DNA from 3 places in the Lysinibacillus sp. FSL P4-0201 genome. Region 1 is predicted to be linked to each of the others. Evidence: riboswitches for the same ligand, from Rfam matches in the RefSeq annotation. Region 1 holds a riboswitch; each other region holds the start of a gene.

Region 1 (7,707 bases):
TAAATTTAAAAACGAAAAGCTTATGATTTAACGCCAAAACGCCACAGATTTCAAATTCTGTGGCGTTTATTTTAATGCATCATAAAATCATAGGCATTTTTCGCAAGTAATGTCATTGTAACGACAATAAATAGCGTGCGGACAAAGCCACTTCCTTTCTTGATTGCCATCCGTGAGCCAAGCATAGCCCCACCAATTTGCGCAATGCCCATGACTAGACCATAAACATAATGAATTTGACCTAAGTAAGCAAACATACAAACACCAGCCACATTACTCGCCAAATTTAAAAACTTCGCATTACCAGCCGCCTTTAAAAAATCAAAGCCTACCAGTAAGAAGCTAAAGATTAAAAACGACCCTGTCCCAGGACCAAGAAATCCATCATAAAAACCAATAGCAAATAATAGCAGCATAAATAAAAATAAATGTTTTTTAGATAGATTTTTTACGGTAGAGACGGCACCCCAATCCTTTTTAAGGATCGTATATACCCCAACAGCCGCCAGCATAACAAGCATTAATGGCTTTAGTAATGCTGGATTAATCAGATGCACAGTCCAAGCACCACATAATGATCCGATAAATGCTGATGGAAAATATTTGAGGACAGAGCGAATGTCCAGCTGGCCAGAACGATAGAAAGAAATAGAGGAAGTGAGCGAGCCCATAGCTCCTGCTAGTTTGTTCGTGGCAACCGCAGCAGCTGGATTGAGCCCAACAAATAGTAAGGCTGGTAGTGAAATTAAACCGCCCCCTCCCACTACTGAGTCAACAAAAGCCGCCAGAAATCCAAAAGAAATTAATAGTATGAGAATATGTACATCGATTTCAAACAACATATGACACCTCTTTATAATTAGTTACTACTGAAATAGTAACTAATTTTATTTGCGCTGTAAACCCCATTTTTTCATTGGCAAATCTTCACATTGGTAGCCTATAATAAAGATAATGGAGGGATTACATGGAGGAATTAATCACCCAGCTGAAAGAAATGGGTTTTACAGAATATGAAGCGAAGGCCTATACGGCACTTGTTCAGCAAAGTCATGTCAGTGCTTATCAGGTTAGTAAAAATTCTGGCATACCACGTGCAAGAGTGTATGATATTTTAAATATCCTTGTAGAAAAGGGCATCGTGTTAAAAGAAGAGACCGCAGAACAAACGACCTATTCGGCAATGCCTGTGTCTGTGTTCTTACAGCAAATGCAACAGCGCTGGGAGTCGAATTTTACGTCTATAAGCGGGAAATTAGAGAAATTAGAGGAAAAAGTACAGGAAGCTGAGCCTAAAGTGGTCATGCTGAAGGGCAAGGAATCCATTATCAACTATTGTCAGTCACTTCTAAAGAAGGCGAAGAAAAAAGTGATGCTGTCGATGTGGGAAGATATGTATGATGCCTTACGTGAAGATTTGCAAGAGGTGGCGCTGCATGTTCCTGTTCATGGCATTACGTTGTATGTAGGAGAGCATCTCGCCTCAATTGACCAGCATAGAGCCACACATTATACAAAAAAAGCGTCTACACCGCATTGGTTTATCTTATCGATAGATGGTCAGGAAATGATTTATGGTCATTCTCCATCTACCCAAGAGACGGCCTTTATCACCAATGATCCAGTTCATATTTATTTGTTAGAGGATTATATATGGCATGATGTGCTCATCAATCGGTTAGTAAAACGTGATGATCAGGAGTTAGAAGACTGGATTGCTAAGGAACGTAAAGCTTTTTTCTTAGAATAGTCGTATAAGGAAGGGGAGGAACTTGAAAAAATTCGTGTTGCTAGGTTTAATAAGCCTACTAATGCTAGGAGCCTGTAATGCTACACCACCTACCGAACCACCAACGATTCATGAGCTAACGGTTGTCCCAGATAATGTCCAAAAAAATATCGTTTCTAATGACAGAATACAACTATTGCATGAAAAGGATGCTCCATATTACCTTGTTTATTATTCAAAAGGGAATGTATTGGCAAGTATTACAGCTGAGGGAAATAGGCTTATTATCCAGTTAGAAGAAGGCAGCGAGCAAAGGAAAGAGGCACAACCCTATGTTTTTAAAGTCACCGTCAAGAATCCTGAGCTGGATACCATTGATTTGCGAATTAACGGTCAGAGTACGCCAATTGATCGTATGACCATTATGTGATAAAAGAAACCGAAATCCCTTTAGAAATGAGATTTCGGTTTCTTTACGTGATGTCTAATAAAAGACTTTGTCTACGTTATATTTAGAGCGGAAAGTATTAATCGCATATGTTTCGTAAATTTCACGTTCCATTGGATCTTCTACTTCATAGACTTCAATTTTGAACACTTCATCACGATGGTTTTTCATCGGAGATACATTATCCTCGAAATGTTTTTTAATACGTTGACGAATTTTACGTGCTTTCCCAACAAACAATAGCTCATTCTTGTCATTATAGAATAAGAAAATGCCGCCTTTATCTCGTGTGATTTTATGGAAGTCAATAAAACCAAAGTAAGGTGTGATCGGCACATCACCTGGTTTTAAATCTTGTTCACGTTGACGGATTACTAGATCTGGTTTTGGAAATTCAATTTTAATCAAACTATTCACGTTCCTCTCTCTTACTAAAAGTATATGGTAACATAATTACGGCATGTTTACCATAAATTTTAAATGTAGAAACCCCACAGATAGCAAGCTTAGTGTACATCAAATGACCGAGAAACATGCGCGTGAATCACAAAATATTCTATGAATTATTGATATTCTAACTAGTTCGTGTTACAATTCAAGATAATTAAATAATCTTATCAAGAGAAGCTGAGGGATTTGGCCCGATGACGCTTCAGCAACCTCTAACAATTGTTAGAAAGGTGCTAATTCCAGCAAAGGATTTTTTCCTTTGAGAGATAAGAGTGGACGTGAAAAAAATCCTTCTCATTCTATCTCGTATGGAATGAGGAGGATTTTTTAATTTCGTTGCATCCTACGCAAGCAAGATTTGCTAAAAGAGAGTGATTATAGAGAGGGGAAAGCAAGATGCCAATTAATATTCCGAAAAATTTACCAGCTGGAGAACATTTACGTGAGGAAAAAATCTTCGTCATGGAAGAAGATCGTGCGAAAACACAGCAAATCCGTCCATTAAATATATTAATATTAAATTTAATGCCTGAAAAAGAAAAAACAGAGCTCCAATTATTACGTTTATTGGGGAATACACCATTACAAGTCAATATTACCTTTTTGAATACAGCCACACACGAGTCTAAAAATGTGAGTAAATCCCATTTGCAGCTTTTCTACACAACGTTCAATCAGATTCGACACCGACGCTATGATGGTATGATTATAACTGGTGCGCCAGTAGAAAAAATGGCTTTTGAAGAGGTCAACTATTGGCAGGAAATTTCAGAAATTATGGATTGGTCTAAAAAGAATGTGACATCCGTGCTACATATATGTTGGGGGGCACAGGCTGCATTGTATCATCATTATGGCATTGGGAAGGTTGAGCTTTCTGCTAAATGCTCAGGCGTCTATTCCCATGTGATTACAGATTTAACTGTAGATTTGGTACGTGGCTTTAGTGATTTATTTACTGCGCCCCATTCACGCTATACATCTGTTTCGATTGACGAGGTTCGCAATCATCCAGATCTACGATTATTATCCTATTCAGAGGATGCTGGGGTATTTATTGTACAATCAAAAGATAATAAAAATATTATGATTACGGGGCATCTAGAGTATGATGCGACAACGCTAGCCGATGAATACAGTCGCGATGTGGCGAAGGGCATAGATATCGCCGTTCCTGTAAACTACTTCCCGAATGACGATCCGACACAAGTGCCGATGAATACATGGCGTGCCCATACGCATCTATTATTCTCTAACTGGTTGAACTACTATGTTTACCAAGAAACACCATATGAATGGGATTTTGTAGATGAAATCGAATATCATATTTAATTAATAAAAAGTCTAATTTCTTTTCTAGCTTAGAAGAAATTAGACTTTTTGATTGTCATTTTCTGTTTCCTGCTGAGGTGTTTCGTTATTTTGAGCCTTGGATTTACGATTGCGAATAACTACCACAATCAACAAAAGTATAGGTAATAAAATGGTGAAAATAAAGGAAAAGATTGGCCAAATTTCATTATTATAATTAGTAGAATGCACAATATCTGGATGAACAATTTGAGAAAGTCCAATAACAATTATCCCCATCGGTATAATGAGTGGGCGATGATCCTTGATCTTTAAAATTTGTGCGAGGCCAACAACGGTCGTATAGAAATACATAAATGTACGAATATATATAGACGTAATCCACATAAATGCCATAATGATTTCAATGCGCTGTAAAAAATTCCCTATAGATATTCTTTGCGCTAAGGCATAGCTAGGAAATGTCCTTGATGCAGTGTTTTCAGGACCTAATACAAGAATTGATAGGACAATCAACGTAACTAAGACGATTCCGCCAAGGATTGCCCCAATATATAGCCCTTTCTGTGCAGACGGCTGTACATTGACGCCAGTAGGATAGAGCATCAATAATACAATTAATGGAAAGGAAAAGATACTCATAAAGCGTGCAATACTATAAAACATAGATGCTTTGGTCGCTTCTAGTAGAGGCTGAATATTCTCAAATGTAATTTGAGGGGTAATACTAATGACGAAAAAAATAAAAATAAAGATAAACAATGGGAAGAGGATTTCTGCCGAACGGGCAAAGGTCTCAATCCCTAAATAAGCGGCATACATAATAAGGATACTGAACAGTAGGGCAAATGCTAATGTCGGTGTCTCTGGCATAACTTCCGTTTTCATGAAAATACCGATAAAATAAAGTAATTCTCCAGCCGAAAGAAAGGTCATAATCAGGAAACAAATCGCTGTGATTTTCCCGAAAAAACGCCCAAGAATTTTTTCATTGGCCTCGATAAAGTTTAGGGACGGTGTTTGATTGGCCAGTGTTAAAAATAATTTTAGAACCAGTAAACTGAGCAGAACACCAATGCTTGCCGCTATCCAAGCATCTTGCTTAGCGGCACCAGTAATACTCGAAGGGATAATTAAAATCGCTGTACCGATAGAATAGAGAAAGGTAACGATTGTAAACTGTCTTGAACTAATTATCTCTTTTTCCATCAAGCTACCCTCCGTTTCTCAGTCCATCTTTCTATTTTGTGAATGACACAATGTAATCCCTAATCGGTGTGAAGATAAAGGTAATCAAATCTAATGGGCTAGGAATATGGATTTTAAGGGCAATCCCCATATTTAAAGCCGTTCCAATAAATAGCAAAAAGGAGAATACAATAATGGCTTTTCTATCCTGTTGCTTTTTTAGCTTTGGAATAAAAACAAGAGCAACAATGATTGCAATAATCAAGATAGCTACTGCTAGTACCATCTCATTACTCCTCCTTTGGCTTGTTTAATAATGAATTTTGCATCGTACCTGAACCTTGGGTTGTTACCTTTACATGAACAGCCACTGCTAAATCTGGAAAAATGGAAGTCCAGTCATCCTTAATTTTTTTCCACTGCTTTGGATCTGCCCGATGTAGGGCATCCCCAAATCCAAAAACATCGACTTCATATTGCTGTTGAATTTTCTCTACTGTTTTTTCAATGCGGTCATCAATACCCTGGGCTGTTTTTTTATTAACGTAATCAATCGATTTATTTTTGGTAAGATCGATATCACATTCGACCTCTCCAACATTCTGCTCTACATTAATATGGACATCGATTTTCGGTTTCCCGTTTTTAAATGACCCTTTCACCTTTGTAGTGGATTGGGTGATTTCAGTAGACAAGGTCCCTTTATTAGGACAGGCGATGATTTCTATCGTACTTTGAATTTTGTCATTAAGAAAACTAATACTTTTGCTTTCGCTTTCAGTCAGTAGCCCTATATATTTATCCCCTTTAAATACTGCTAAACCTGTATAACGTAATAGCACAGGTGTTTTAACACGTTGCACATTTGTTTGATCTACACCTAATTTCTTATCGCCATGAACTTCAATAGCAGAAATTAACGCCCCTTTATGCTTATTGGTTAACGTATTGACTAATTCATCAATATTAACAGCTATCGTGGAGCCCCAAGCCTTTTCAGAGACATCAAGGGAATTCAAGATTTTATTTGCAGGAACTTTTTCGATGGGTGTTAGTACATTTAATACTTCCTTCGCTGTTGCTTCGTGAGACATAATGACGTCGAAATCCTTACGAAATTCATGGTCCCTTACAATTAAATCAAGTGCATCACTAATGCCTTCTTTCGCGAGATCTTCCCCTAATACAACCACTTGAAGGTGGGCAAAATAAGGTTTTCGAGCTGCAATAGTCGTCATTTTCCGAATGGCTTCAAAGATGGTCTCGCCTCTCGAATGATAGCTAACGACAGGAGAGCGTTGAGTGGAAGCTTGGCGCACTGAGACTTCACTAGGATCAACAATTTGAACTGTAATTTCATATTCCTCATCTATTTTGTCAATGCCAAATGCTACGACTATGGCCAATTCATTTAATTCACGCTTACTCCAGCAGCCACTTAACAGTATTGTGAGGATACATAGTAAGCAAATCCAGTTTATTTTTGCCATATTCCATTCCTCATTTATCCAGTTGTTATTTCCTGCTTTTTACATTGATATATTTATGTCCTCTAACAATATTTTTTTGATTGACCAAACGAGGTCGTGTAAGTAACTTTCTACGCGGGAACAGCAGAAACGCATCCTTCTGATCCTGTAATACCAACGGTGCGAATGGGCTTAAATAAGGTACACCAAATGAACGAATGCTACATAGATGAAGAATAATTAGCATAATGCCAAACATTACACCGAATAAACCAAACATAGCAGCTAAAATCATTAATGGGAAACGTAGTACACGAATCGTATTCGATAAGCCATAGGCAGGGAATAGAAAGCTACAAATCGCTGTTAAGGCTACAATAATTACCATTACAGCGGATACGACGCCTGCATCAACTGCTGCCTGACCAATAACTAAAGTACCTACGATGGATACCGCAGGACCGATTGTTCGAGGCATACGAAGTCCAGCTTCCCTTAAGACCTCAAAGGCAACCTCCATAATAAGCGCTTCTACTACTGCAGGAAAGGGTACGCCTTCCCTTTGTGAAGCAATGCTAATTAACATGGGTGTCGGTAGCATTTCCTGATGAAAGGTAGTAATCGCCACATACAAGGATGGTGCTACTAATGCTAGACTGATACCAAAGAAACGCAAGATACGTACAAGTGAGCTAATCATCCAATGCTGATAATAATCTTCTGCTGATTGTAAAAAGGATGTAAATAGCGCTGGAACGACTAAGACAAAAGGTGTGCCATCAACTAGAATCGCCACTTTGCCATCTAATAATTCACCTGCGATGACATCAGGTCGTTCAGAGTTGTAGACGGTAGGAAACATAGAGTTTTTTGAGTCTTGAATAAAATCCTCAATATAGCCACTTTCCAGAATGCCATCAATATTAATACGATCTAATCGAGCCAATACCTCTGCGACGATTTTGTCACTGGCGATGCCATTTATATACATCACTGCTACATCTGTTTGTGTCACATCTCCGATAACGCGTGATTTTATCCAGAGATTCGGACTTTTTATTTTGCGACGAATGAGCGCTGTATTCGTACGCAAGGTTTCCGTAAAGGATTCC
Region 2 (7,707 bases), 1.9 Mb from region 1:
TTTGCATCTTCAGGATGTAAAATTCCCTTCAATAATATAGGAAGGTTGGTGCGTTTTTTTAGCTCTCGAACATGTTCCCAATTAAGTGTTGGGTGGAAGACATTTTGCAAGACACCTTGTACGTAGGACTCGAATGAATCATCAGGTAAAGTGGCTGTAAAAACGGGATCATTCATATAATTTCCTCTTGCATAGCCTAGCTTCAATGGTGAAAATTGATTGCGTACATCTTCTTCACGCCAGCCTAGCATTACGGTGTCGACAGTTAAAACGATCGCTTCAAATCCAGCTTCCTCCGCACGTGCAGCCATGCTAAAAGCAATTTCTTCATTAGTAGACCAATATAATTGAAACCATTTTGTTGCAGAAGGCGCAGCTTGAGCAACTTCTTCAAGAGCAAAAGTGGACACAGTGCTTTGTATATAAGGGATATTTAAAAACTGGGCGGCACGTGCAACGGCAAGCTCACCTTCATCGTGAACCATTCCGTTCATGCCCACAGGAGCAAAAAGCAAAGGAGTTGGATATGTTTTACCAAACAAATGAACCGATGTATCAACGTTTGACACATCATTTAAAAATCGGGGAACAATGGAATACTTCTCAAAAGCTGCACGATTATTGCGCAGTGTTTGTTCACCGCCAGCACCTGAACGGATGTAGCCAAAAGGGCCAGCTTCGATTTTTTCCGCTACGGCCTTTTCTAAATCTGCAAAGCAAATGGGGAAGGGGGCTTGTGCAGTTATATTTTTTAAGAGTAGATCGCCATCAGTTATGTTTGTCATCGTTACTACCTCACTTATTTATTGAAAATAGGCTTTCTTTTATTTAAAAAGGCTTGAATACCTTCGTTATAATCGTCTGAACTAAATGAATCCAAAACTAACTGTGCCAGCTCATCGTTTTCTTCAATTTCACCATCAACAATTGCTTGGATAATTTTTTTGATGCCTGCGTTTGCAATGGATGATTTACTTAATAAATGTTCAGCGAATTGCAATGTCGCCTCATCAATTTCCTCTGGTTCGTGTAGGGCCGTGATTAAACCAATATTTTTTCCTTCTTCAGCTGTAAAAATAGTAGCTGTGTACAAAATTTCCTTTGCCTTAGCGACACCAACAATATTGATGAGACGTTTCGTGCTTTCTAAATTATAGACAATACCTATGTTTGCAGCGGTAATGCCTAGCTTACTCTTAGGCGTTGCTATTCTAAAATCACAAGCATTTGCTAACTCTAAGCCACCACCAATTGCTAAGCCCTGAATCATAGCAATTGTCGGGTGTGGAAATTTATAGAGAGCATCGATCGCCTTTAGAGCCAATTCATTATAGGCTTTAGCATTGTCTGTAGCATAACGAACATCTAAAAACTCGCTAATATCTGCACCGGAAGAAAAGGCTACTTCATTGACACCGCGAACAATTAAAAGTTTGATGGAAGAATCTATACGGAGCAGCTCTAGTTGGTCTACTATGGCTTGAAACATTGCCCTTGATAAAGAATTCCGTTTATCCGGGCGGTTTAATACTAACGTTGCAATATAGCCATTTTTCTCTACATAAATTTCGTTTGTCATCTTCATTCTCCTCTTAATCTTTTTTCAACTTCGCGGCGAAGCGGTTACCAATGGATTGAATGCTCTGCACAAGGATGATTAAGATAAAGACAGTTGCATACATCACATCAACCTCATAGCGCAAATGACCATAACGATAGGCAAGGTCACCTAAACCGCCAGCACCAACCATTCCTGCCATTGCTGTTGCACCAATTAATCCTATTGTGGCAATTGTTAAGCCTAAAATAATAGATGGTCGCGCTTCACGTAATAGGACATGCCAAATGATATGGCGACGTTTAATACCCATGGCTGTGTAGGCTTCTACTACTCCGGAATCCACTTCTAAAAGCGCAGATTCCATCAGCCGTGCAATATAAGGAGCTGTGTAAACAACTAGTGGAACGATTACACCTTTAACACCAATTGTTGTACCTACAATTAACTTGGTAAAAGGTAAGATGAAGAATAACAAAATGATAAATGGAACAGAGCGAACAATATTGATAAATAGATTAAAAAACTGATAGAAAAATTTATTTTCAAAGGATTGTCCTGGTCGTGTTAAAACGATTAATAACCCTAATGGAATGCCAATCAGAATGGAGAAAAATAATGAAATTCCGACCATTTGAAATGTTTCGATAATTGCTTTGCCAATAACATCTGACCAGTCTGTAAAGAAGCTTTGGATACTACTCATTGAACGCACCTCCTAATTCTTCCACTGCCACGCCATTTTCTGAAAAATACGTTAACGCCTTTTGGACAATCTGCGTTTCGCCATGTAAATGCACCACAATATTGCCGACAATACCGTTTTTTAATTCAATAATATTAGCTGTTAAAATATTTGGTTGCACATCATATACCTTAGTGACTTCTGCTAATAATGGCTTACCAGTACTTTCACCAAGGAATGTTAAACGGATTACACTTCCTGAAACATTTAATTGCTCAATAAGAGAAGGGGATAAATTACGTTGTGAAATTGTATTCAAAAACTTTCGCGTTGTAGGGTGCTTCGGTTTCGCAAAAAGTTCAATCGCTGTGCCAAATTCCACAACTTTCCCTGATTCTAGAACAGAAACCTCATCGCAAATTTTTTGAATTACATTCATTTCATGTGTGATGAGCAGAATCGTAATGCCTAATTCACGATTAATTTTTAACAACAATTCAAGAATGGCTTCCGTTGTCTCAGGATCAAGTGCACTTGTTGCTTCGTCACTAAGTAAAATCTCTGGTTCCTGTGCTAAGGCACGTGCAATAGCCACACGCTGTTTTTGACCACCTGAAAGTTGATTTGGGTAACTATCTAGTTTATCTGTTAAACCGACAATTTCAGCATACTTAGCTACTCGGTTTTTTACTTCCGCCTCTTTATAGCCTAGTAGCTTTAAGGGAACTGCAATATTATTGTAAACTGTTGCTGTTTTTAAGAGATTAAAGTGCTGGAAGATCATCCCGATTTTTTGGCGTGTTTGACGTAATTCGTGAAGAGAAAGGGTCGTAATGTCTACATTGTCTATCACTACTTTTCCTGCTGTAGGACGTTCTAGTAGATTAACGCAACGAATGAGTGTACTTTTACCAGCACCACTATAGCCGATTACACCATGAATTTGTCCCCTTTTTACGTGAAGGTTGATGCCATCCACAGCTTTTATGATGCCTTTTTTCGATTTAAATTCTTTTGAGATATTTTGTAATTGAATCATGCGATTGTTTGCTCCTTTCTCAACCTTCTAAAAAGCAAGAATCTGCTCGTCTTCCCATTGGGGAATTTCAGCAGATTCTTCGGCTTTATAGAAGCTTTCTGAACATATTACCAGCTAGGGATTACAGAACCTTTGAATTCCTCTTCGATGAATTGACGCACTTCGTCAGATTGGTAAGCCTCAACGAACTTTTTAATTGTTGGATCATTTTCATTTTCAGCACGTACAACAATATAGTTCACGTATGGAGAATCAGTAGATTCCAATAAAATAGAGTCATCTTTAGGGTTAATGCCAGCCTCTAGTGCAAAGTTTGTATTAATAGCTGCTACATCTACTTCACTAAGTTGTTTAGGAATTTGAGCTGCCTCTAATTCAATGAATTTTAAATTCTTTTTGTTTTCTTCTACATCACGGATCGAGGCTGTTAAGTCTGCACCCTCTTTTAACTTAATATAGCCAGCTTCCTGTAAAACAAAGAGGGCACGTGCTCCATTCGTTGGGTCATTTGGTAAGCCAAACGTTGCACCGTCAGGAATGTCATCAAAGGATTTATATTTTTCTGAGTAGATACCCATTGGATTTAAAATCGTCTTGCCCACTGGTACTAAATCTGTATCATGGTCTTTATTAAATGTATCTAGGAAAGGCTCGTGTTGATAGCTGTTCGCATCAAGATCACCTTCAGCTAAGGATGTATTAGGTAAAACATAGTCAGAAAATGATTTTAGTTCTACTTCTAGCCCATTTTCTTTTGCTACTTTAGCGGCTACTTCTGCAATTTCTTCGTGTGGACCAGAAGTGACGCCTACAACGATTTTCTTTTCATCAATTCCTTCAGCTTGGCTTTTACTATCTTCTTTAGAGCCACAGCCTGCTAAAGCTGCTACTAATGTTAAACTTGCTAAACCTACTAAAAATTTATTTTTCTTTTTCATGAAAATACCTCCAAGATTGTTTTTATCGGTTTTTTGAAAATAAAAAAACTCTCTTACAAATTAAGAGAGGCTCATGAAAAGATGTCCTCTCTTATCTATCAAACGAAGATCGTTTGCAGGATTTAGCACCTTCCTATAAAAAGGAGGTTGCCGAGCTTCATAGGGCCAGTCCCTCAGCTACTCTTGATAAGAGATTTATAATATTTTTTTGTAATTCCGATAGAACTAATATAATTTATAGGGTATAGTAAGTCAATAAATAATTTTTAAATTTTTTATATAATTATAATATTTCGACGCAAAAGAGGGATAACAATGTCTGTAAGAGTTAATTATGGTATAGGTTCATTTGGTAAGGTTATTAGTGCTCGTTTTCTAACGGGAACAGATATCATTGAAGGGATTGAAGCGCTTTGCGAAGAGAATAGCATAGAGTCAGCAACAATTGTAAGCTGTATTGGCAGCTTTCAAAAAAGCAGCTTTGTTTATTTAGTGCCAGATGCAACAGCTCAAATTCAAGTTCGTTTTAGTGATGTGATTGAAAAAGAGGGACCATTAGAATTTATTCAAGGTTCAGGTGTGGTGTGTAAGCGAGATGGTGGATATGAGACACATTTCCATGGTTCTATGAGCGATCAATGGGGTGTTGTATCAGGTGGGCATTTAATAAAAGGGGGCAACCCTGTTATTACTGCTGACATCGTGTTGGCAGAGGTACAAGGGATTCAACATATTCGAAAATGGGATGATGAAACAGGTCATGTTCAATTTTATCCATTAGAAAATGGTTTAGGGCAACCAAGGAAAATTGAAAAATAGTAATAATCCTGTAGCTAGGGATAGCTACAGGATACGGCGTCATTATCTTTTAAACAATTGTAATTGCTCGATTCTATGGATTGCTTCATGTAAGCGCTCCTCACTAACCAGCAATCCTACGCGTACATAGCCTTCACCATATTGACCGAAGCCATTACCTGCTGCTACAGCGATATCAGCTTTTTCGAGCAAAAGATCAGCAAACTGTTCACTTGTATAGCCTAGTGGTACAGGGAGCCATGCGAAGAAGGAGCCTTTTGGAGCCGTAACATGCCAGCCAATTCTTCGAGCTTCTTCAATGAGTACATTGCGGCGACGCTCATAAGTAGCTCGTAGTTCATCCGCACATTGTTGGGAAGCCGTCAGTGCTACTGCTGCGGCTTGTTGAATGGCAGGGAATTGACTACAAAACAGATGATCCTGAATTAGATTAATAGCAGCAATAATCTCGGCATTCCCTACAGCGAAGCCTATACGCCAGCCAGCCATATTATAGGTTTTCGATAATGTATACATTTCAACTCCTACTTCTTTTGCACCCTTTGCTTGAAGGAAGCTAACTGGTTTATTACCGTCAAATCCTATTGCCCCATAAGCAAAATCATGTGATACGATAATATTGTGCTCCTTCGCAAAGCGAATGGTCTCTTCAAAAAACGCAAGTGATGCTGTACCACCTGTAGGGTTGTTCGGGTAATTTAAGTAAAGAAGCTTTGCTTTTTCTTTCACTTCATCAGGTAATGCATGATAATCAGGTAAGAAATCATTTTCAGCAAAAAGGGGCATTACTTCAAAATTGACGTCTCCTAGTACAACACCTGATAGGTAATCTGGATAGCCAGGATCTGGTAAGAGCATCGTGTCACCAGGGTTTAACACAGCTAAAGGTAGCTCAACTAGACCAATTTTTGTTCCACCAAGAATCGCTACCTCTGTATCTGGATTTAGTTCTACCTGATATTCACGTAGATAAAAGTCCGCAGCAGCTTGGCGTAATTCAGCGAGACCTCTAAAAGGTGAATATTTGTGGTTTTGAGGATTTTCAGCTGCTTCCTGTAATGCTTGAATGATGTGAATAGGCGTTGGCTGATCGGGATTTCCTTGCCCAAGGTTAATGACATCACGCCCTTCTTCTAGAGCCAAGTTTACTTTTTGAACGAGTGCTGCAAAAAATTGAGTGGGTAGTTGCTGTAGTTTTTTAGAGAATTCCATGCATGATCACCTTTTTCAGAATATAATAATTATTATTGAAGAATATGAAGCAAATAGTATTACTTTTTCTGTTAATTGTCTAGAGGAGGAATAGAGATGAAAATCGGTTGTATTCAATTAAATGTTGGCTTTGGCAAAGTTGAAGAAAATTTTGAACGTGCCGAGGATAAGATTCGTGAAGCTGCAAAAAATAGGGCAGAAATCATAGTGTTACCTGAAATGTGGAATACAGGCTATGCTTTAGAGAAACTGCCTGAGCTAGCAGATATCAATGGTGAGCGGACAAAGACCTTTTTGGCTAAACTTGCTAAGGAACTTGATGTACATATTGTAGGGGGCTCTGTTTCAACAAAGAAAGGCGATAAATTTTATAATACGATGTATACCTTTGATCGTAATGGAGAACTTGTTGGGGAATATAGCAAGGCACATCTTTTCCGTTTAATGGACGAGCATCTTTACTTGGAAGCAGGGGATGAAATGAATCGTTTTGCTTTAGATGATATTGAAGCTGCTGGTGTCATTTGCTATGATATTCGCTTCCCAGAATGGTTACGTGCACATGCATTACAAGGAGCAAAGGTATTATTTGTACCAGCGCAGTGGCCAACTCCAAGGATTGACCATTGGAAAACGTTGCTACAGGCTCGTGCAATTGAAAATCAATGCTTTGTCATTGCAGTAAATCGTATTTCGAAAAAGGTAGAAAATTTTAATGGGCAGTCTATGATTATTCAGCCTTGGGGAGAAGTATTATGGGTAGGTGCTGAGGACGAGGAAGTAGCAGTGATCGATGTAGACTTTTCTATTGTCGATGAAGTACGTGGAAGAATTCCTGTTTACGATGATCGTAGACCTGGATTGTATCACGATGTAGTTGTGAAAGGGTAATAAAGGGCACGCTTAGGAGGGGAGTTAACCTTTTAAGCGTGCCAACTTTTTTCTAGCTCTTATCCTCGATTAATGAATTGGCTAGTAGCATAAATTCAAGTGTAATGCGGTTATGCCCGTTCATAAAATTTTTACCAAGTAAACTTTCAAGCTTTTTTAAGCGGTGATAGAGTGTTTGACGAACAATAAACAATTGATTCGCTGTTTGCTGTTTAGAGCCATTTGTTTGTAAATACACCTGCAATGTTTCGAGAAGCTTACTATTATATTTTTCATCGTATTCAATAACGGGCTGTAAATAGTCGTAAATCACTTCCTGTAAATCCACCTGCATTTGTAATTTATAGATTAAATGATATAAATGCAGATCATCATAAAAGAACGAGGACGTTTGTACTTTTCGACAAATATATAAGGTTTCCAGTGCAGTTTGATAGCTTTTAGGAATTTCATCCACATCACAAACGACCTTCCCAATAGCTATCTGATAACCTTGTGCCTGCTGCTTTTTATAAAATTCAGTTTTGACCAAAGAGGAAAACATGTTGTTTAACATATCACGAAT
Region 3 (7,707 bases), 740 kb from region 1:
AGAAAGGTTAACACAAGTGCATAAATACCAGCAAATCCAAGCTGATAAATTCCGTATGAAATGGACTCTACATTTCGTGTGAATGAGCTATTTAAAAGTAAATAAATTGAATAACATAACGCAGCAATTGCTACTAATAAATCACCTTTATGGAATGTGAATGAGCCGTGTGCTGTTAAGACGGTAATACCAATCATGGTACAAATGATTGCAAAGCTAACTGCTCGAGAAGGTAATTTTTTTTCAATAAAGCTGCTGAAAATCGGCACTAACACGACCGTTAGGCTTAAGATGAAGCCAGCATTTGAAACAGAAGTAGATTGTAAACCAAATAAACTTAACGCGAACACAATGAATAATAAAAATCCTTGAATAGCCGCATATTTTAATGTTTTACCATTTACTTTGATCATCCGTTTGTAAAAAATAAGTCCTGCTACGAAAAATGCGATGATACAACGTAATGCCACCACATTATAAACTGCCAACGTTTCTAGCCCCATGACCATAAAGGTATAAGAGAGCCCCCAAAACATTGTGACAATAACCATCAATACATTTGCTTTTCCTTGGATACTCATTATGTTCACCTACCATCTGTGTACTAAAACAGTTTTATACTAAAAATTACTATATATCTTGTGTTGTGATTAGTAAAACGAATGTTTATAATGAATAGGATTAAAAAAATTCATGTATATAGAGGGATTGCGGATGAGCTTAGTGAAATATGAGATTTTAACAAAGGTGGCAGAGGTGGCAAGCTTTACAAAAGCAGCTGATGCGCTAGGGTTAACACAATCTGCTGTGAGTCATGCCGTGTCGAGTTTAGAAAAAGAGTTTGGCTTTGCGCTCATTCATCGAAGTCGTGTGGGTGTGACATTAACGAGTGAGGGACAAACAATGCTAAGGGCAATGCGTCAGGTTTTGGATGCTCAGGAATTATTGCAACAGGAAGCAGCTCACATTCATGGCGTGACACGAGGTAAGGTTCGAATTGGTGTGATATCGAGTATTTCTTCAAATTGGATGCCAGAAATTGTTCGGATTATGGATAATCAATTTCCAGGGATACAGGTGGAGTTACGAGAGGGAGATTACTATGAAATTGAACAATGGCTTTTAAGTGGTGAAGTAGAAGCAGGATTTTTGAATGGTCAAAAGTCAGAGCAATATCAGTTCACTGAGCTCCAACAAGACCCATTATTATGTATTGTTTCGGATAAAAGTCCATTGTTTGATAAGACAGAAATTGATATCGTAGATTTAGAGGATATGCCATTTATTATGACTTCCTATAAAGGGACAAATGATGTCAAGGTGCTATTAGAGCAATATCATGTTAAGCCGAATATCCGCTTTGAGCTTTCCGAGGAGGTAGGGATTCTTTCCATGATTTCTCATCATTTAGGGATCAGTATTTTACCTCAGTTGGTTATTCAAAATTTACCGCCAACATTGAGGGCGATTCCATTAAAGCAAGGTGGCTACCGAACGATTGGTATTGCCATGAAACACCATGCTTCTCCCGTCACAAAGAAATTTGCAGAGATATTAAGTGCTTGGCTAAAAGAACAAAACAGCTCTCTAAAATAGTGGCTATTGAAGCCTATCCTTACATTACGTTAAAATAGTATTTGTATATATTTCAGAAAATAGGTGAGTGTATGGGGACATTACAGGGCAAAACCGTACTCATTACAAGTGGGGGAACACTTGAAAAATGGGATCGTGTACGAGGTCATACGAATTTATCAAAAGGCACAATGGGGTGTTATTTAGCAGAGGCGGCGCTGGCTGCTGGCGCTAACGTAGTATACATGCATGGTTACTTTGCACAGCTTCCAGAAAACCAAAATGATATGACATTGATACAATTTGAAGGCATAGAGGATTTAGGACAAAAGGTGCGTCATGCAGTTCAACAACAACATGTCGATATCGTCATTATGGCGGCTGCGGGCTCTGATTGGGTCATTGACAAAGTATATGATCAATCAGGTAATTTAATGGAGGAAACGGGGAAAATGCCTTCTGACGAACCACCTATTATTCATTTTAAAAAAGCACCAAAAGTATTAGGTCAAATTAAGGGATGGCAACCGAATGTAACGTTAGTAGGCTTTAAACTCGAAGCAACGAATGATGAGGAATTCTTGTTAGCTCGTGCCAGACTGCGTATGGAAACAGCCAATGCACAATTTATGGTAGCAAATAGCTCTCAGTCTTTATATGGGGGGGATGAACCTCATTGGATTGTACCTGCTGATGGACAGCCTCTTAAAGTAATGGGTAAGCAAAAAACAGCAGAAGCTTTAATGATGTATTTACAAAATCAATAAATGTGAACTGTGTAGAGAAATATTTCTACACAGTTTTTTCTTGTCTAAAAGGTTAGCATCCTATAATATTTACTTAACGGTCGGTAAAAAAGGAGGGTAATAATGGGAAATAAAGAACAAACTTTTCACAAAATTATAGAAATTGCTTATGGGATGTTTGCGGAAAATGGATTTGAAAAAACAAGCTTAGCAATGATTGCTACAGAGGTCGGTATTTCAAAACCAGCCATTTACTATTATTTTCAATCAAAAGATCAATTAATCGCTTTCATATTTGATGAATTGTACAAAGAAATTCAACATGATGTCGCTGTGGATTATAAAGAGCTTTCTTCTGCTAATTTTAAGGAGGAATTACTTAAGCTAGGCTATAAATCTATTGAGGCACAGGACAAGGACCCTTATTTTAATAAAATATTTAATCAATATGTACTATTAGCGGCCCGCGATGAAAACTATAAAAGACAATTAGTAGAGCTAGAAACCAGCTTTTTAACGAGCTTTGTTGCTATCCTACGATATGGCGTACAGCTAGGCGTGCTAGAGGATACTCCACATATAGAAGCGAAGGCACAGATGCTAGCCCTCGTCTATGATAATATCGGTAATTTCATGTTAACAGGCAACCAATTGAACTATAGGGCTATTTGGAAGGAGGCTGTACATAGCGCTATCCAAGGGGGCAAAGATGACAAAAAGAAATGATGATCGGCGCATTGAAGGTCTTGATTTTGCAAGAGCTCTCGCCATGCTTGGCATGTTCATTGTCAATTTTGGCGTCATAACAGGTTCTACAACGAATGGTTCAACATGGTTAATTGCCTTCCAACATCTTTTCGAGGGACGTGCTTCGGCCGTATTTGTCATGCTAGCAGGAATAGGGACAGCTTTAATGACTCGTCACGCTAGAGAGACTAAGGACCCAATGCTTCTTCGCGAGAATCGACTTACTTTGTGGAAGAGGTCATTTTTGTTATTCGTGATAGGGATAGTACTATATGCGGTCGGTTGGACAGGAGATATATTACATTATTATGGCGTGTATATGTTTGTTGCCGCATGTTTGATTGCCCAATCTCAGAAAAGGATGATGTTCATAATCGGTGTCATCCTCATCCTTTCACAATGGCTTCAAATTCAATTTAGTTACCTTGCTGGTTGGCATCCAACATATGTGCTACTAGAGTATCTTGATTTTTGGACACCAGCAGGATTTATAAGAAATTTGATGTTTAATGGCTATCATCCACTATTCCCCTGGATTTGCTTCTTTCTGATAGGTATGGTAGTGGGCACATTAGATTTAACAAATCATACATTAAGAAAAAACTTACTGGTGATAGGTTTATTGTTAGTCATCATGACTGAGACTTGTTCAACGTTATTCATTAAGATGACAACCATTCATTTATTAGATGTAGAGAGTGCATTGTATTTATTTGATACAGGACCGATTCCACCGAATATGATGTATGTCCTATCTAATTCGGCTTCGGCTATTGTCATCATTGTTGGCTCCATCTATCTTGTAGAGACATGTAAAAATAAAGTTATTCAATCTTTCATATTAACAGGACAAATGTCTTTAACGCATTATGTTGGCCATGTTTTTATAGGCATTGGAATACTAATTGTTTGCCAAAAGCTGGAGAACCAAACACTTGCTTTTTCCATGCTGTATGCCTGCTGTTACTTTTTAGGATGTGTCTTTGTTTCTGTATGGTGGAGGGCTAAACATCATCGAGGCCCACTTGAATTCATAATGAGGAAATGGAGCTCGTAATAAATTAATGGATTGCCATCTATTTCTCACTGACTAGGCATAAAATACTTTAGGTTTAGGGAGTCTTTTAATCTAAACGACATATTGCATAGTATTCAACTAGGTTTTCTAATATTTTGTATTGACATTCCTATAGCGGAATTATAGAATTATTTTCAAGAAACGCAGTACTCTTATCAAGAGAGGTGGAGGGACTTGGCCCAATGAAGCCTCGGCAACCGAAAAACAGGTGCCAAATCCAACAGATGGTGTCTGAGAGATAGGAGGGGCTATCAATCAGTTTGATGCGTTGGCCTCTTTATGAACAATAAGGAATAAGAAAGAAGGGGTGTTTCGTATGGCTCAGTCAGTAAAAGTAGATGATAAGAAACTAGAGGCAATTGCGAAGGCGATTCAAAATCTTGAATTTGGTGAAGTGCATATTACGATTCAAGATGGTGTGATTGTGCAAATTAATAGGCTTGAAAAGCAGAGATTTCCGCAGAAAAAATAACAATGATTTCAGTAGAACTTATGTCAAACGGCCACCTATAAGCATGAAGGATTTCCTGTGCTTACAAGTGGCCCTTTTTTTGTGTAAAGGCTAGCTATAAAAGCTTTTTGGTATGGGACCGATATGACGGCGATGATAAAGCAAAGGCTCTTTTTGAGCATTTGTAATGTCTACGACCTGCCCAATAAAAATGGTATGGTCGCCAGCATCGATTTGCTGAAATGTTTTACATTGTAAATTAGCTGCTGTATCATGTAAAATCGGTAGTCCTAAAGAGGAAGTTGACCATTTTGCTTGTGCAAAGCGATCAGGGATTTTACTGGCAAATAGTGTACATAAATGCTCTTGATCACTCGCTAAAATATTGACCGCAAAATTTGGCGCAGTCGTGAAATAAGGATGGAGCTGAGATTTTTTATCGAGTGACCATAAAATAAGGAGCGGGTCGATTGAAACAGATGCAAAGGAATTGACGGTTAAGCCAATCGGTTTTGTGTCATGACATGTCGTGACAACTGTTACACCTGTAGGATAATTACCTAATGCCAATTTAAAAGCAGCTACTAAATCTGTCATTCAAATCACCTCTTTATGAAATTAGTGAACGGAGTTTGTAGGTAAACGAAACTTTTTTTCATATCCTACTAGTAACTCCTTTTCTTGAGTAAATTTTAAACTAATCAAACATACAGGTAAAGGTAATGGGGAAAGAAAGGGGAATGGCCATGACTTTATATTTTGATCATTTGGTTCATCAAGTGGAATCACCAGAAAATATAAAGGTTTTCTTCAATAAACGAAATGTCCATACAGTGAATGGTGGGCAGCACACGATGTGGGGGACTTATAATACGTTAAGCTACTTTGGCTTAAGCTATATTGAACAAATTGCTATCTATGATCGTGATTTATTTGAGCAAGCGGCACAATACCCATATTCCCTACATTATACGTTTAAACGTGATCAAGAGCGCCAGGGATTTTCTCGAATTGCTCTGCGCACAAAAAATATTGAGGAAGAGGGTCGACGCTTGCGAGCATTGGGCTATGAAGTATATGGACCAGATGCATGTAGCAGAACAAGACCAGATGGCACTGTGGTAGAATGGAAGCTACTGCATTTTGGTAAGCCAGATCTGCCAATTGATTTTCCATTTTTGATTGAATGGGCGGAGGAAGATGAAGAGCGTTTGGTTCAATTAAAGGCAAGTGGTGCCATTGATGTCAAACAGGCTATAACGATGGAATCCGTCCAATTCTACGTCAAGGACATGCAGGCAACAGTTAAGCTGTGGCAAGAGGTGTTACAGCTACCAGTGCCTACGCAACATGAGCAGTATTTGTCACTACAGCTACCGAATATGCGCTTAGATTTCTATGAGGAAGAGAGCGCGATGACAATGACACTTGGTCATGTCAAAGAGGGACCATTTGGTGTGACATTAAAGGATCCTAAACGAACAAAGGAAACTTTAGTTTGCCCTGGTGCTTTTTATTGGATAAATCGATAATGAGAAAAGGCTGGGCCATAACTAACTGGGACCTTCATAAAGCTGAATAATCTTTAAATTAACAAACATGATAAAAAAACCGAACTATTCCAAAACACTTCGTAAGCGTTTTAGTGGATAGCTCGGTATTTTTATGGGCTGAAACACTGTTGCTCCAGCCTCTTTACATAAGTATTGAAAAACCATCAATAGAATTTCTGATGCTGGCTACTTGCTTTCCTGTGGATTTAGCGTTACAGAGGAGACCCTGGAGCGAAATCACCCCAACCTTGCTAAAAAAAGTTTTAGCTAGTGACATGATCTTTAATTCAACAATATGGAAAAATCCACTTCATCAGAGAAGTGGATTTTCGTTGCCAATTATTATTCAATTGTCATTTTTCTCGGTGTTTCTGTACCTGTATACCAATCAAATTCAATTTCAAATGAATGCTTGTCGCCCTTTTTTGTATAGGAGTATTCGATTTTGAGCTGTTCACTTGGGCTGACAACTGTTGGCTCTGTGTCTTGAACAAAAGTGAATTCACCATTTTCTTTAAGCTTTTTTGCAATCGTTTCCAGTGTTGCTGCAAATTCTGCTACACTTTGTCGTTCTTTATGCTTCAAAATAACTTCAGTCATGGGTTTATTTTGTTTTTGCATCGAAATCCCTCCTTACGTATTGTTACTTCTATTATAACATGGAGGGGGCATTCAGCTTATAAAACAATACAAAAAGCGGATGAAGGAAACGATGCATTTCCTAATCCGCTGCTAATCTGGAACTACACGGATAGTCCCATTACGCTTATAGTTTTACAACATTTGATGCTTGGGGTCCACGATTGCCTTCCACAACATCAAATGAAACCTTTTGACCTTCTTCAAGTGTACGGAAGCCTTCCTCCTGGATGCCCGTAAAATGAACAAATACATCTTCGCCATCATCACATTCAATAAAGCCATAACCTTTTTCATTATTGAACCACTTTACGATCCCCTGTTGCATAAGCATTCGCCTCCAATGCGCTTGAATGTAAAATAAAGTTAAATAAATGGTGCACTCATTGAGAAAATGTGAAAAAATTGCATTTTCTCTTAGAACATACAGGAATTGAACAAATAAGTCAATTGATTGACGAAATGCTTGCATATCTGGCTTTCTTTTTTTTCACAATTAAGACTATAATGGAAATGAACAACATAGAAAGTAGGATGCCAAATGACAACGAAAAATCAACCATTATCAGATTTAGAAATCGCTAGTCAAGCAGTGATCAAACCTATTACGGAAATTGCCAATGCTGCGGGTATTCCAGAGGATGCTCTTGAGCAGTATGGACGCTACAAAGCAAAGATCGACCCATTAAAAATTACTGCTCAGGGCGAGGATGCAAAGGTAGTATTAGTATCAGCTATTAGTCCAACCCCAGCTGGTGAAGGAAAGTCGACTGTGACTGTTGGACTAGCAGATGCCCTTCATCAATTAGATAAGAAGGTGATGGTCGCATTACGTGAACCATCATTAGGTCCAGTCATGGGCGTAAAAGGTGGCGCAACTGGCGGAGGTTACGCACAAGTTATACCAATGGAGGATAT

What was found. A riboswitch is a leader RNA that binds a small molecule or an ion and turns the genes downstream of it on or off. The one in region 1 is predicted to bind S-adenosylmethionine.
Region 2: another riboswitch for S-adenosylmethionine. It lies ahead of MKY76_RS02705 (MetQ/NlpA family ABC transporter substrate-binding protein); the one in region 1 lies ahead of metA (homoserine O-succinyltransferase).
Region 3: another riboswitch for S-adenosylmethionine. It lies ahead of MKY76_RS08505 (YezD family protein); the one in region 1 lies ahead of metA (homoserine O-succinyltransferase).

The regions. Positions count from the first base shown of each region.
Region 1 is NZ_CP151995.1:2,482,500-2,490,206, reverse strand. It holds gene panF (sodium/pantothenate symporter) at 1-31, shown strand, start outside; gene MKY76_RS12430 (TSUP family transporter) at 72-842, opposite strand; gene MKY76_RS12425 (TrmB family transcriptional regulator) at 968-1,750, shown strand; gene MKY76_RS12420 (hypothetical protein) at 1,773-2,159, shown strand; gene MKY76_RS12415 (nucleotide excision repair endonuclease) at 2,214-2,585, opposite strand; SAM riboswitch class I at 2,789-2,900, shown strand; gene metA (homoserine O-succinyltransferase) at 3,024-3,959, shown strand; gene MKY76_RS12405 (endospore germination permease) at 3,999-5,147, opposite strand; gene MKY76_RS12400 (hypothetical protein) at 5,179-5,412, opposite strand; gene MKY76_RS12395 (Ger(x)C family spore germination protein) at 5,417-6,616, opposite strand; gene MKY76_RS12390 (spore germination protein) at 6,642-7,707, opposite strand, start outside.
Region 2 is NZ_CP151995.1:544,356-552,062, forward strand. It holds gene MKY76_RS02685 (alpha-hydroxy acid oxidase) at 1-785, opposite strand, end outside; gene MKY76_RS02690 (enoyl-CoA hydratase-related protein) at 800-1,579, opposite strand; gene MKY76_RS02695 (methionine ABC transporter permease) at 1,593-2,264, opposite strand; gene MKY76_RS02700 (ATP-binding cassette domain-containing protein) at 2,257-3,282, opposite strand; gene MKY76_RS02705 (MetQ/NlpA family ABC transporter substrate-binding protein) at 3,390-4,220, opposite strand; SAM riboswitch class I at 4,309-4,413, opposite strand; gene MKY76_RS02710 (PPC domain-containing DNA-binding protein) at 4,536-5,039, shown strand; gene MKY76_RS02715 (pyridoxal phosphate-dependent aminotransferase) at 5,082-6,251, opposite strand; gene MKY76_RS02720 (carbon-nitrogen family hydrolase) at 6,348-7,142, shown strand; gene MKY76_RS02725 (PucR family transcriptional regulator ligand-binding domain-containing protein) at 7,195-7,707, opposite strand, start outside.
Region 3 is NZ_CP151995.1:1,741,573-1,749,279, forward strand. It holds gene MKY76_RS08480 (DMT family transporter) at 1-581, opposite strand, end outside; gene MKY76_RS08485 (LysR family transcriptional regulator) at 715-1,596, shown strand; gene MKY76_RS08490 (phosphopantothenoylcysteine decarboxylase) at 1,668-2,342, shown strand; gene MKY76_RS08495 (TetR/AcrR family transcriptional regulator) at 2,445-3,047, shown strand; gene MKY76_RS08500 (heparan-alpha-glucosaminide N-acetyltransferase domain-containing protein) at 3,031-4,125, shown strand; SAM riboswitch class I at 4,296-4,391, shown strand; gene MKY76_RS08505 (YezD family protein) at 4,463-4,618, shown strand; gene MKY76_RS08510 (flavin reductase family protein) at 4,709-5,194, opposite strand; gene MKY76_RS08515 (VOC family protein) at 5,344-6,129, shown strand; gene MKY76_RS08520 (amphi-Trp domain-containing protein) at 6,493-6,771, opposite strand; gene MKY76_RS08525 (cold-shock protein) at 6,917-7,117, opposite strand; gene MKY76_RS08530 (formate--tetrahydrofolate ligase) at 7,331-7,707, shown strand, end outside.